DNA from 2 places in the Neorhizobium sp. T25_27 genome. Region 2 is predicted to be linked to the other one. Evidence: riboswitches for the same ligand, from Rfam matches in the RefSeq annotation. Region 2 holds a riboswitch; the other holds the start of a gene.
What was found. Region 2 has a riboswitch for thiamine pyrophosphate ahead of thiB (thiamine ABC transporter substrate binding subunit). Riboswitches for the same ligand answer to the same signal wherever they lie in the genome.
Positions count from the first base shown of each region.

Region 1: another riboswitch for thiamine pyrophosphate. It lies ahead of C5J24_RS02395 (ABC transporter permease); the one in region 2 lies ahead of thiB (thiamine ABC transporter substrate binding subunit).

Region 1 covers NZ_PVBJ01000001.1:451,217-456,944, reverse strand. Annotated here, with positions in the region: gene C5J24_RS02415 (L-aspartate oxidase) at 1-13, opposite strand, end outside; gene nadA (quinolinate synthase NadA) at 10-981, opposite strand; gene C5J24_RS02405 (hypothetical protein) at 1,050-1,994, opposite strand; gene C5J24_RS02400 (ABC transporter substrate-binding protein) at 2,051-2,995, opposite strand; gene C5J24_RS02395 (ABC transporter permease) at 2,992-3,774, opposite strand; TPP riboswitch at 3,910-4,013, opposite strand; gene C5J24_RS02390 (ABC transporter permease subunit) at 4,081-5,728, opposite strand, start outside.
Region 2 covers NZ_PVBJ01000017.1:47,856-53,583, reverse strand. Annotated here, with positions in the region: gene C5J24_RS29870 (ATP-binding cassette domain-containing protein) at 1-364, opposite strand, end outside; gene thiP (thiamine/thiamine pyrophosphate ABC transporter permease ThiP) at 357-1,976, opposite strand; gene thiB (thiamine ABC transporter substrate binding subunit) at 1,981-2,991, opposite strand; TPP riboswitch at 3,032-3,139, opposite strand; gene C5J24_RS29855 (response regulator) at 3,237-3,686, opposite strand; gene C5J24_RS29850 (ABC-F family ATP-binding cassette domain-containing protein) at 3,847-5,667, opposite strand; gene C5J24_RS29845 (thiamine diphosphokinase) at 5,671-5,728, opposite strand, start outside.

The DNA.
Region 1 (5,728 bases), on a different contig from region 2:
GGATTTCGGTCATATGGCGAGCATCCTCTCGACCGCGCGGCGGGCCGCAACCGCGATCGATGGATCGACAGTCACCTCGTGCCGGTTTTCCTCCAGCGCCTTGCGGATGTTGGCGAGCGTGATGCGCTTCATGTGCGGGCAGAGGTTGCAGGGCCGCACGAATTCCACATCCGGATGATGCACGGCGACATTGTCGCTCATCGAGCACTCGGTCAGAAGCACGACACGGGCCGGCTTCTTTTGGCCGACATAATCCGACATGACGGCCGTCGAGCCCGCAAAGTCGGCCTCGGCCACCACTTCCGGCGGGCATTCCGGATGCGCCAGCACCACCACGCCGGGGTGCGCCTCGCGCAGATCGCGGACATCCTGCGCATTAAACAGCTCGTGCACTTCGCAATGGCCATGCCAGGCGATGATTTCGACATCCGTTTCCCGCGCCACGTTCTGCGCCAGGTATTCGTCCGGGATCATCAGCACTTTCGGAACGCCGAGCGATTCCACCACCTGCTTTGCGTTGCCGGAGGTGCAGCAGATATCGGATGCCGCCTTCACCGCCGCTGAGGTGTTCACATAGGTGATGATCGGCACACCCGGATGCGCCTGCCGCAGCAGTGCGATGTCTTCCGGCGTGATCGAATCCGCCAGCGAACAGCCCGCTTCCATGTCCGGGATCAGCACGGTCTTTCCGGGGTTCAAGAGCTTTGCCGTTTCGGCCATGAAGTGGACGCCGGCAAGCACGATGACATCCGCATCCACCTCGATCGCCTTGCGGGCGAGCGCTAAACTGTCACCGACGATATCCGCGACGCCATGGAAGATTTCCGGCGTCTGGTAATTGTGGGCGAGGATGACGGCGTTGCGGGTGCGCTTCAACTCAAGGATCGCTGCGACATCCGCCTCGTAGCTCATCCACTCGGCCTTGGGGATGACACGGCTGACGCGATCGTAAAGCTGGGAAACCGAAAGCGGAGAATTCATCAGCAGCTCCTTTTATACTCGAAGTGAGTATATCCGGCGCAGAGACATATTCTCGATTCGAGTTTATGTCAATTACGTGAAAGCGGAAGTTTCGAACCGGATAGCGCCCGCTCTTCGAGGACCGCATGACGGTAGCGGAAGAGCTTGGCGGGGCGGCCGCCGGTTTCGCTGGTCGCCTCCCCGGTTTCCTCGATCAGCTCCTGCTGGTCGATCAGCCGGCGGAAATTCGGCTTGTGCAGCGTCAAGCCAGCCAGCGCCTCGACAGTGCGCTGCAATTGCGACAGCGTAAAACTCTCCGGCATCAGTTCGAAGACCACCGGGCGGTATTTGATCTTGGCGCGCAGCCGCGCGATCCCGGTCGCCAGGATACGGCGGTGATCGGCAAACATCGAGCGACCGAAACTTTTGGCCGGCGGACAACCTGCCTCGGTCACCAGTCCGGCCTCGTACATCAACTCGTAACGCTGCAGGCCGAGATCCTCGTTCCATGCGGCGCCGTCGAGGCCGAAGGCAAAATCGACGCGGCGCCGGCGGTGTTCGCGCCTGGCAGTTTCCGCCGCAACCCAATCCTGCAGGCGGCCGGTGATGGCGGCCAGGATTTCCGGCCTCCCCCCGCGATGATCTTCCCAGGGGAAATATTCGTACCAGCCGTGCCAGCCGGGTTTTCCGGCACCGGGTGCGGCCTGCTCGCGGACCAGGCCGAGATAGCTGATCGAGATCGTCCGCCCCTCGGCATCCTCATGGGTCCGGTCGCGATCGGCGAAGGTATAGAGCTGTTCGAGATAACCGAGCGGATGGCCGGTCTGGTCCCCCACCCATTCGCGAAGCCCGGCCTGCAGGCTCCTGTGCCCAAGCTCGAAGGGCCCGGATGGCAGCGCATCGCCGGAGCGAACCGTCATCACGCGCGGCTCGTCGCCGGTGACGGCGGACAGAACCGCGATCAGTTCCGCATGGGCAAGTCCGATGGTCAAGCAAACTCCGAGGGTACGTAACGTGCGATGCCTATCTGGCATGGAAATCACGTTACGCGAACCCCGGCGTTCAAATCAAACAATATCAGCAGCTTGGCCTACTTGATTTCGACTGCGAGGTCCCCGATCGGCGGCACGGTCTTGATCAGTCCCATTTCCTGCATGAAGGTGGCGAAGCGCTGGTAGCGGCCTTGGTCGAGTGCGGCCGGACGCTTGGCAAAGCGCGGCAGCGTGTCGAAGAACGCGGTGCGGTTCAGTTCGTCGTCGAGGTTGGGATAGGCCTTGACGAAAAGCTGCCAGGCTTCCTGCGGATGGTTGGTGATGAAGATCGAGGCCTGTTCGACGGCGTGCAGGAAACGCGGCAGCCGGTTGTCGGCGGCAGAATCGCGGCGGGTGACGAAGATCAGCTCGTCATAGGTCGGAACACCGTGCTCCTCGGGGAAAAACGCGCGCCCCGCATGGCCTTCCAGCTTCATCTGGGTCAGCTCGAAATTGCGGAAACCGCCGAGCGTCGCATCCACCTTGCCGCCGATCAGCGACGGTGAGAGCGAAAAATTGACGTTGATCAGTTCCACGTCAGCGTTCGAAAGCCCTTCGGAGGCTAGCATGCGCTTCAGCATCGCATCCTCGAAACCGGTGACGGAAAAGCCGACCTTCTTGCCCTTCAGATCCTTGAGGCTCTTGATCGGACCGTCCGCCAGCACAGTGACGGTGTTCAAGGGCGTCTCGACCAGCGTGCCGAAACGCACGAGCGGCAGGCCTGCCTCATGGTCGAGATAGAGATTGGGCTGGTAGTGGATGCCGATATCCGCCTGGCCGGCCGAAACCAGCCGCGGCACTGCGGAGGCGTCTGACGGCGGGATGAGCTCGACATCGAGCTTGGCATCGGCAAACAGCCCGCGCTGCTGGGCGATGACCATCGGCGCATGGTCCGGATTGACGAACCATTCGAGCAGCACGCTGAGCTTGTCGGCGGCCTGCGCAGAAATCGGGGTGGCAAGGCTGGCCAGCGCGATGAAGGACGCGGTGAGGATACGGATCATGATCGGACGGAACTCCCTGATGCGGATGAAGATGAAGGGTCAGCTTCGCTGGCCCACGGGGCGAGTCCGGCGGTCAGCCGGTCGATGAGAAGCCTTAGAATGAGGGTAAGGATTGCCAGTATGGTCATCGCCGCGAACACGGTGTCGGTCTGCATGCGGGCATTGGCCTGGACCATCACGAAGCCGAGCCCGCCGGACGCCCCGACCCACTCCCCGACCACGGCCCCGAGTGGCGCCAGCGGTGCCGCGACCCTGAGGCCCGAGACGAGGCTCGGGATCGCCAGCGGCACACGCATCGACACCAGCGTCTGCCAGTGACCTGCCCCCTCCAGCGAAACGGCGTCGAGGATTTCCTGATCGGTGCGGCGAAGACCGTCGGCAAAGGCCGACGCGACCGGAAAGAAGATGATGATCGTCGTCATCGCCACTTTCGAGGCGAGGCCGAAACCGAGCCACAAAACCAGGATCGGCGCCAGGACGAAGACGGGAAAGGACTGTAGAATCAGTACCATCGGCCAGACGAGACGGCCAAGCCGCGGCAACGCGGCGACCCCGAATGCCGTGGCGATGCCGAGGCCTGCGCCGATCGCGAGGCCCAGCGCGATTTCCGTCAGCGTGACGAGGCCGTTCTGCAGCAGGAAACCCGGCTGCCGCCCGAAGGCGGAAGCGACGGCAATCGGAGACGGCAGGATGTAGCGGGGCGGAGCAAACAGCCAGACGCCCGCTTGCCAGAGGGCGACAAGCAGGACGAGGCCGATGACCGCATGGGACGCACGCATGATGCTACGCGCCGAACCTGCACGCCAGGACCGGATATCCTTGCGGAACCACGGGAAGAATGGATATCATCGGTCGATCTCCAGATCAGTCAATTACGGAGATCCAGGTGAAGCGGAGAAGAGAAAGTATCGTCGAATGACGCCTATTTCCGTTCCTACGCCGGCATGACCCGGATCAGGTTCAAGGGTCCGGCTCACCGCCATCTCAGCATCGTCAAGATGCCCCCCTCGGAAGAACACGATAACTGTCGGTTTTCGCTATGTCTGTCAAGCGGACCGGACGGTCCGCCCGCTATCGTTTCCAACTCACCGTGCGTAGAGTCGGTCTAGGCGAACCACCCTGCCCAGCAGGGCCAGCGCGATGACGGTGAAGAGGATCAGGACGGCCGAGATGGCATGCGCGGTCGGCTCCAGGCTGAAGGTCGATTCCGCGTAGATGCGGACCGGCAGCGTCGTCAGCCGGGCGGTGGTGAGGAAGCTCGTCACCGTCACCTCGCCGAAGCTCAGCAGGAAGCCGACGATGCCGGCCGCAAACAGCCCCGGCGCCAGGCCCGGCATGATGATCAGAAAAAACCGCCGCACCGGGCTTGCCCCGAGGCTCGCCGCCGCCTCCTCCTGCGCCCGGTCGAGCCCCATCACCGAGGTGGTCAGAAGCGTGATCGCAAACGGCAGGATGACGATCACATGGATCGCCACGAGGCCGAGGAAGGGCGGAATGATCAGGTAGATCTGCAAGAGCCGCAGCATTCCGACCCCGATCGCCACGTGGGGCAGCGACATCGGCAGCAGCCAGAAAGCCAGGAGCGCGGAGCGACCCTTGAACGGATAACGGGCGAGCGCGAAGGCCGCCGGCAGCGAAAGCGAAAGCGCCACCAGCATCGAGGTGACGGCAAGCTGCACCGACACCCAGAAGGCATCCGCATACGTTCCGGCGAAAAACACCGCCTCGTACCATTTCAGCGTGAAGCCGCGGAAGCCGGAGGCGGTCGCCTGCGGCACGTCGTTGAAACTCTGGATGCAGACCAGCACCAGCGGCAGCAGCAGGAGCAGCAGCGAGATGGCGAGCAGCAGTTTCGAGACGATCGGCCCGAGGATGTTGATGATCGGCACCAGCCAGCGCGGTATGCTCCAGGGATTGCTGGGCTTGCCCTTCAGCCACGGCATCAGGCGGTTGAGCGAATAGGCGCAGAGCGCCGCAAACGCGAGACCGGTGACGGTCATGATGATCGCAAGCGCCGCGGCAAGCGGCGCATTGAGGTTCTTGATCGCTTCCTGCAGCACCAGCATGCCGGTGGTCCAGACCTTCTTTCCGCCGAGCAGGGAGGCGGAAACGTAAGCCGTGGTCGCCATCAGGAAAACGATCACAGTGCCGGAGCGCAGGCCGGGCAGCGAAAGCGGCAGGTCGACGGTGAGGAACCGGACCGCCGGAGAGGCGCCGAGGCTCTGGGCCGCTTCATGCACCCGCGGCGAAGTGCCCTGCAGGTTGTCGTAGAGCGCCAGCACCATGAACGGCAAAAAGACCTGCGCCAGCGCCACCGCGACAGCACCATGGGTGAACAGCATGTATCTGGCCGGCGGAATGCCGATCAGCCCGGTGACCGAATTGATCAGCCCTTCGGGTGCCAGCAGGAGGATGATGCCGAGCGAGCGCACCACGACATTGGTCAGCAGCGGAATGAGGATGACCGCAAACGCGGCTGCGCGGTATTTTACCGGCATGCGCGCCAGCCAGTGAGCGAGCGGATAACCGAGAAGCGCGGTGATGACGGTCACGCCGAGGCCGAGCAGGATGGTTTCGGAGACGACGCCGAAATAGAAGCCGTCCGAGACGATATCCCGGAACTGCGCGATCGACGGCGTTATGAACAGCGGGCCGAAAGGATCGGGATACTCGTGCAGGGAGAGCACGAGTACCACGAACATCGGCGCCGCGAAGGACAGAAGCAGCCAAAGG
Region 2 (5,728 bases):
AGCCCACGCGCTCCAGCGCCTGCGATATGGCGGCCCGATCACTGCCTGACAATTTCAGCGAGGGGCTGATGCCGAGGCCGATATTGGTGGCGAGGTCCAGATGGGCGAAGAGATTGTTGTCCTGAAAGACCAGCGATACGGGACGCTCGGAGGGATGTTTTTCCGTCACATCGCCGCCCGCGATCAGGATACGGCCGCGGTCCGGCGTCTCGAAGCCGGCAACGAGGTTGAGGAAGGTCGATTTGCCGGAGCCGGATGGGCCGGTAATCGCCGTCACGGCACCGGCCGGCAAAGCACAGTCGAAGCGGAATTCCCTGATGCCGAGCTTCAGTTCAACCTTGTTGAGCGCGATGCCGTCAGCCATGGTTTGTTTCCCTTCGGCCGGCAGTGCCGATCATCGTCAAAGCCAGGCAGATGATGCCGAGGATGAGCGCCAGTCCGTCCGCATCGTTGGTCCGATAGCTGGATAGCCGGCTATAGACAAGCCAGGGAAGGGTGGTGAGATCGCTGGAGCCGAACAGTGCCACCGCGCCGAGATCGCCCAGCGACAGCGCCATGGCGAAGGACAGCGCCGTCAGCAGCGGCCTTGCCAGAACCGGCAGATCGATCCTCCATGCCCGTGAAAAGCCGGAAAGGCCGAGGCTTGCCGACAGCCTGCCTGTCCGCTTGCGGTGCGTTTCCACGGCCGGGGCCAAAACGCGCATCACAAAGGGAAGCGCCATCAGCATGTTGATGATCGCCACCAGCGCCGGGGCGAAGTGCGCCACATCGCCGAACGGGCGCAGCATCAGGAACCAGCCGGTCCCCAGCACGACCGGCGGCACGAGCAGCACCAGCGAGGACATCCCACCCAAGGACACGGAAAACGCCTTGGCCGTTCCGCCAGGCGTCTTCATGTCTGAGATTGCTCCGCGCCCGGCAATGATAGCCAGGGAGGTCAGAACGGCCAGCAGGCCGGCGGAAAGCGCGATCATGAGACTGGTCCAGGTGGCGCGCAGGAAGGCGGGGCTGTTGACGAGGCTCCAGAGATTGGCCTGGACGCCAGCGCCGACGATCGAGGCGAGCGGCAGGATCAGGAATATCGTGGCAAGCAGGATCGCCAGCACATCCCAAAGCCGCGCGGGCAACGTCCGGCCATCGAACCGGCGGGTCGCCCGGCCGGCCGTGATGCCAGCGTCGTCAGGGGCCGGAAAAAGCGAAATCACAATCAGGATCAACGCCGTCATGCCGATCTGCAGCAGCGACAGCGCTATGGCGCGCGGAGGGTCGAAATCGAAACGCAGCGACTGGTAGATCGCCACTTCGAGCGTGGTCGCGGCCGGCCCGCCGCCGAGCACCAGGACGAGCGTGAAACTCGTGGCGCACAGCATGAAGATCAGGCCGGCAATGCCGGGGATGACGCGGCGGGCCGCAGGCCACTCGATGAAGCGGAAAACGGAGAAGGGTTTCATCCCGAGGCTGGAGGAGAGCAGCCAATATTCCGCCGGCAGGCGCTCCAGCGCGGCAAGCAGCAGTCTCGCGGCGAGCGGCAGGTTGAAGAACACATGTGCCAGCAATATGCCGGAAAACCCATAAATGCTAACCGGTTGCTCGAGGCCAAGATTCAATAGTAGGCTATTCATCACCCCCTGCCGCCCCCAGATGCCGATCAGGCCGAGCGCGCCGATCAGCACCGGCAGGCCCATCGGCAATGCCATCAGCCGAATGACCCATACACGGCCCGGAAAGCGCGGGCGGCGTGCGAGCGCAAGTGCGACGGGAAGGGCAAAGGCGACCGACAGCAGCGTCGAAAGAACCGCCTGCAGCAGGGTGAAGCGCAGGATCCGCCAGGTATAGGCGGTGAACAGTCGGCTTTGGGTGTTGCCGGCGTCCCAGGAGAGAAGGGCGGCGACTGCGATGCCGACGAAGAAGGCGATTCCGACAAGGCTCAGCAGCCCCCAGCCAATCCCGCGTCTCCGCTCCGCCCGCGTCAGCATGGGATCAGTTCATGCTCATGGCGGTCAGCCACTCGTCGATCCAGGCCTGCCGGTTCTTGGCCACCTGGTCCGACCCCATCAGGAACGTCTTGGCCGGCTGCACCAGCTTGTTGAATGCGTCGGGGAGCGGCTGGGAGGTCTTGGCGGCCGGCATCATCCAGTTGGTGGTCGGGATGACGTCCTGGAAGGCCGGCGAGACCATGAATTTCAGGAACTGTTTCGCCAGGTCCTTTTCCTTCGCCCCCTTCAGCATGCCGGCGACCTCGATCTGGATGTAGTGGCCTTCGGAGAACGCGGCGGCCTGATAGCGGTCCGTCTTCTCCTCGACCATGTGATAGGCGGGCGAGGTCGTGTAGGAAAATACCATCGGCACTTCGCCCTTGGTGAACAGGCCATAGGCCTCCGACCAGCCGGGCGTGACGGTCAGCACGCGTTTCCTGAGCTTCGCCCAGGCCTCCGGTGCCTGGTCGCCATAAACCGATTTCACCCAGAGCAGCAGGCCGAGGCCGGGTGTCGAGGTGCGCGGGTCCTCAATGGCGATCTTCTGCGCGGGATCGCCGTCCACCAGTTCGTTGAGGCTTCTGGGTGGGTTCTTCATTGCCTGCGTGTCATAGACGACGGCGAAATGGCCGTAGTCGTAGGGGATGAACGTGTCGTCGCTGTAATTGCCGGGGACCTTGGCCGCGGCGGCGTCGAGCCCGTGCGGCTCGAACAGGCCGGTCGCCTTCGCCTCGGAGATCAGGTTGGTATCGAGGCCGAGCGCGATATCGGCGTCGGTGCCTTTGCCCTCCAATTTCAGGCGGGTCAGAAGCGCCACGCCGTCTGCGACGCCGACGAAATTGAGCTTGCAGGCGCAGGCCTTTTCGAACGCCTCTTTCACCTTGGGACCCGGCCCCCAATCGGAGATGAAGCTCTCGTAGGTGTAGACGGTCAACGTCTTTTCCTGCGCTTCGGCCGGCGCGGAAAGGGAAAAGGCGGCAGCGGCCGCGAATATCGAAAGAATGGTGCTGCGCATCAGCGTCTCCTCGTTGTGGTGACAAAGGGGAATAGGCGCTGATGAAGAGCCGTCTAATCCCTCCGCCGGTGTTAACCGGATCAGGTTCCGCGGGTTAGCCAAAGGCCTCTCAGCCGCACGAAAACGCGCGGCACCCCGTTAGAGCAGGATCAGATTTAGCGGCGAGGCGAATGGCTGGCAAGAGGCGGTCTGCGGCCGGCTCAAGGCGCATTCGGCAGGAGCAACATGACTCAGTGGTTCATTGCTCAGTGGTTCTGCGGAAACACTTTCAGTTCACGCGGAACGATCGCCATGCCGCCCAGCCGGTTGGCAACGGCGTAGTCGATAGTCTTCTCGACCACATCGGGCATGACCGGTTTGGTGAGAACGCCGAGCGAGCCTTGGACGCCGGCTTCCACATCGTCCGGATTACCCGTCATGAAGACGACGGTGATGCCATATTGCTCGGCAAGCTCGCGCCCGATCTCTGGACCAGTCCGGCCGTCCGAAAGATTGACATCGACCAGGGCAATATCGGCATAGGCGGCGAGCGCCAGGGCGTGTTTGCGGGCATTGGCAAAACCGGCGACTTTCAGGCCCATGGCTTCGATCGTCTCGGCTACATCGAGCGCGATCAGAAACTCGTCTTCGACAATCATAACTCTTTGATTCATCGCCTCAGTGGCCAGCCGACGACGCGTAACATTTGTCAGCATTGGATGTCCCCATTCGGTTGATCGGTTCCGGGCAGGCCGATCCGTCCCCGGGACATTTCGACCACTACTCACACCCCAGAACGCCCCGGGACATCATATGTTCCGCTCCGCGACAAATATTTTTTTAGCTAACTATCTGTTAAGCTTAACAAATTGCAAATCAGCCTTCAATTTCCTCACGCAGCATTTCGAGCTCCAGCCATTCTTCTTCCATTTTGCTGATGCTTTGGCGCAGCTTTTCCATCTCCGCAGCCAGCTTGTTGAAGGCGGCGGGATCCTTGGTGAAGAGGTTGGGATCGGCCATTTTCTTCTCGCGGGCGGCGATCTCGGCCTCGGCTTTTGCCATTTCCTTCGGCAGGTTCTCGAGCGCGAATTTCTGCTTGAAGGAAAGCTTGCCTTTGCCCTTCGGGATGCCGGAAACCGATGCTGCAGTATCGGTTTTTGCCCTGTCAGCTTTTTCCGTGCGGCGCCTTTCCTCCAGCGCGCCCTTCCGCTGCGCCAGCATATCCGTGTAGCCGCCGGCATATTCGATCCAGCGGCCGTCCGGTGCGTCCGGATTGGCGGGGGCGATGGTCGAGGTCACGGTGCGGTCGAGGAAGTCACGGTCGTGGCTGACGAGGATGACGGTGCCGGTATAGCCGGCGACGATTTCCTGCAGCAGGTCCAGCGTCTCGATGTCGAGGTCGTTGGTCGGTTCGTCCAATATCAGGAGGTTGGACGGCCGGGCCATGATGCGGGCGAGCATCAGCCGGGCGCGCTCGCCGCCGGAAAGGTTCCTGATCGGTGTCCTGATCTGCTCCGGCTGGAACAGGAAGTCCTTCATGTAGCCTGCGACATGCCGCTGTTCGCCGTTGACCAGCAGCGTCTCGCCGCGTCCATCCGTCAGATGGTGGGACAGCGTGTCCTCGGGGTCCAGGTCCTCGCGCTTCTGGTCGAGCGTGGCGATTTCCAGGTTGGTGCCGAGCTTGACGGTGCCGGTGTCGGGCGTCAGCTGGCCGGTCAGCATCTTCAGAAGCGTCGTCTTGCCGGCACCGTTCGGGCCGACGAGACCGATGCAGTCGCCGCGATGCACGCGGATCGAGAACGGCGCGACGATCGGCCGGTCGTAGCTCTTGGTGATGTTCTCGGCCTCGATGACAAGCTTGCCGGATTCACGGCCTTCGCTGACGCTCGCCTGCACCGTGCCCTGCGGTCCTTTATGGCCGCGGTAATTGCCGCGCATCGTCTGCAGCTCACCGAGGCGGCGCATGTTGCGCTTGCGGCGCGCGGTCACGCCATAACGCAGCCAGTGTTCCTCGCGCTCGATCGCCTTGCCGAGCTTGTGCTGTTCCAGCTCTTCCGCCTCCAGCACTTCGTCGCGCCACGCTTCGAACTCGCCGAAACCGCGGTTCAGGCGTCGCGACGTGCCGCGATCGAGCCAGACCGTGGCATTCGAGACCTTTTCGAGGAAACGACGGTCATGCGAGATCACCACCAGCGCGCTTCTCGTCTTGCGCAGCTCGTCTTCCAGCCATTCGATGGTCGGCAGGTCGAGATGGTTGGTCGGCTCGTCCAGCATCAGGATGTCGGGTTCGGGCGCCATGACGCGGGCAAGTGCTGCGCGTCGGGCCTCGCCGCCGGAGAGCGTGTTCGGGTGTTCCTGGCCGGTGAGGCCCAGATGTTCGAGCAGATAGGTGACGCGATAAGGATCGTCGCCCGGGCCGAGGCCCGCTTCGGCATAGGCCTGCACCGTCGAATAATCGGCGAAATCCGGCGCCTGTTCGAGATAGCGGATGGTCGAGGAGGGATGGCGGAACACCTCGCCCGACTGGGGCTCGACCATCCCGGCGGCGATCTTCATCAGCGTCGACTTGCCGGAACCGTTGCGGCCGACCAGGCAGATGCGGTCGCCCGGCTCTACCTGCATGCCGGCGCCGGCGAGAAGCGGCGCGCCGCCGAAGCTCAGGAAAATATCGTCAAGTTTCAGAATTGGGGGCGCCAACAGTCAGGCTCCTGTAAAGTCGTGGGGGCGGGCAAGGATCATGGCCTTGCCTTTCCTCAAA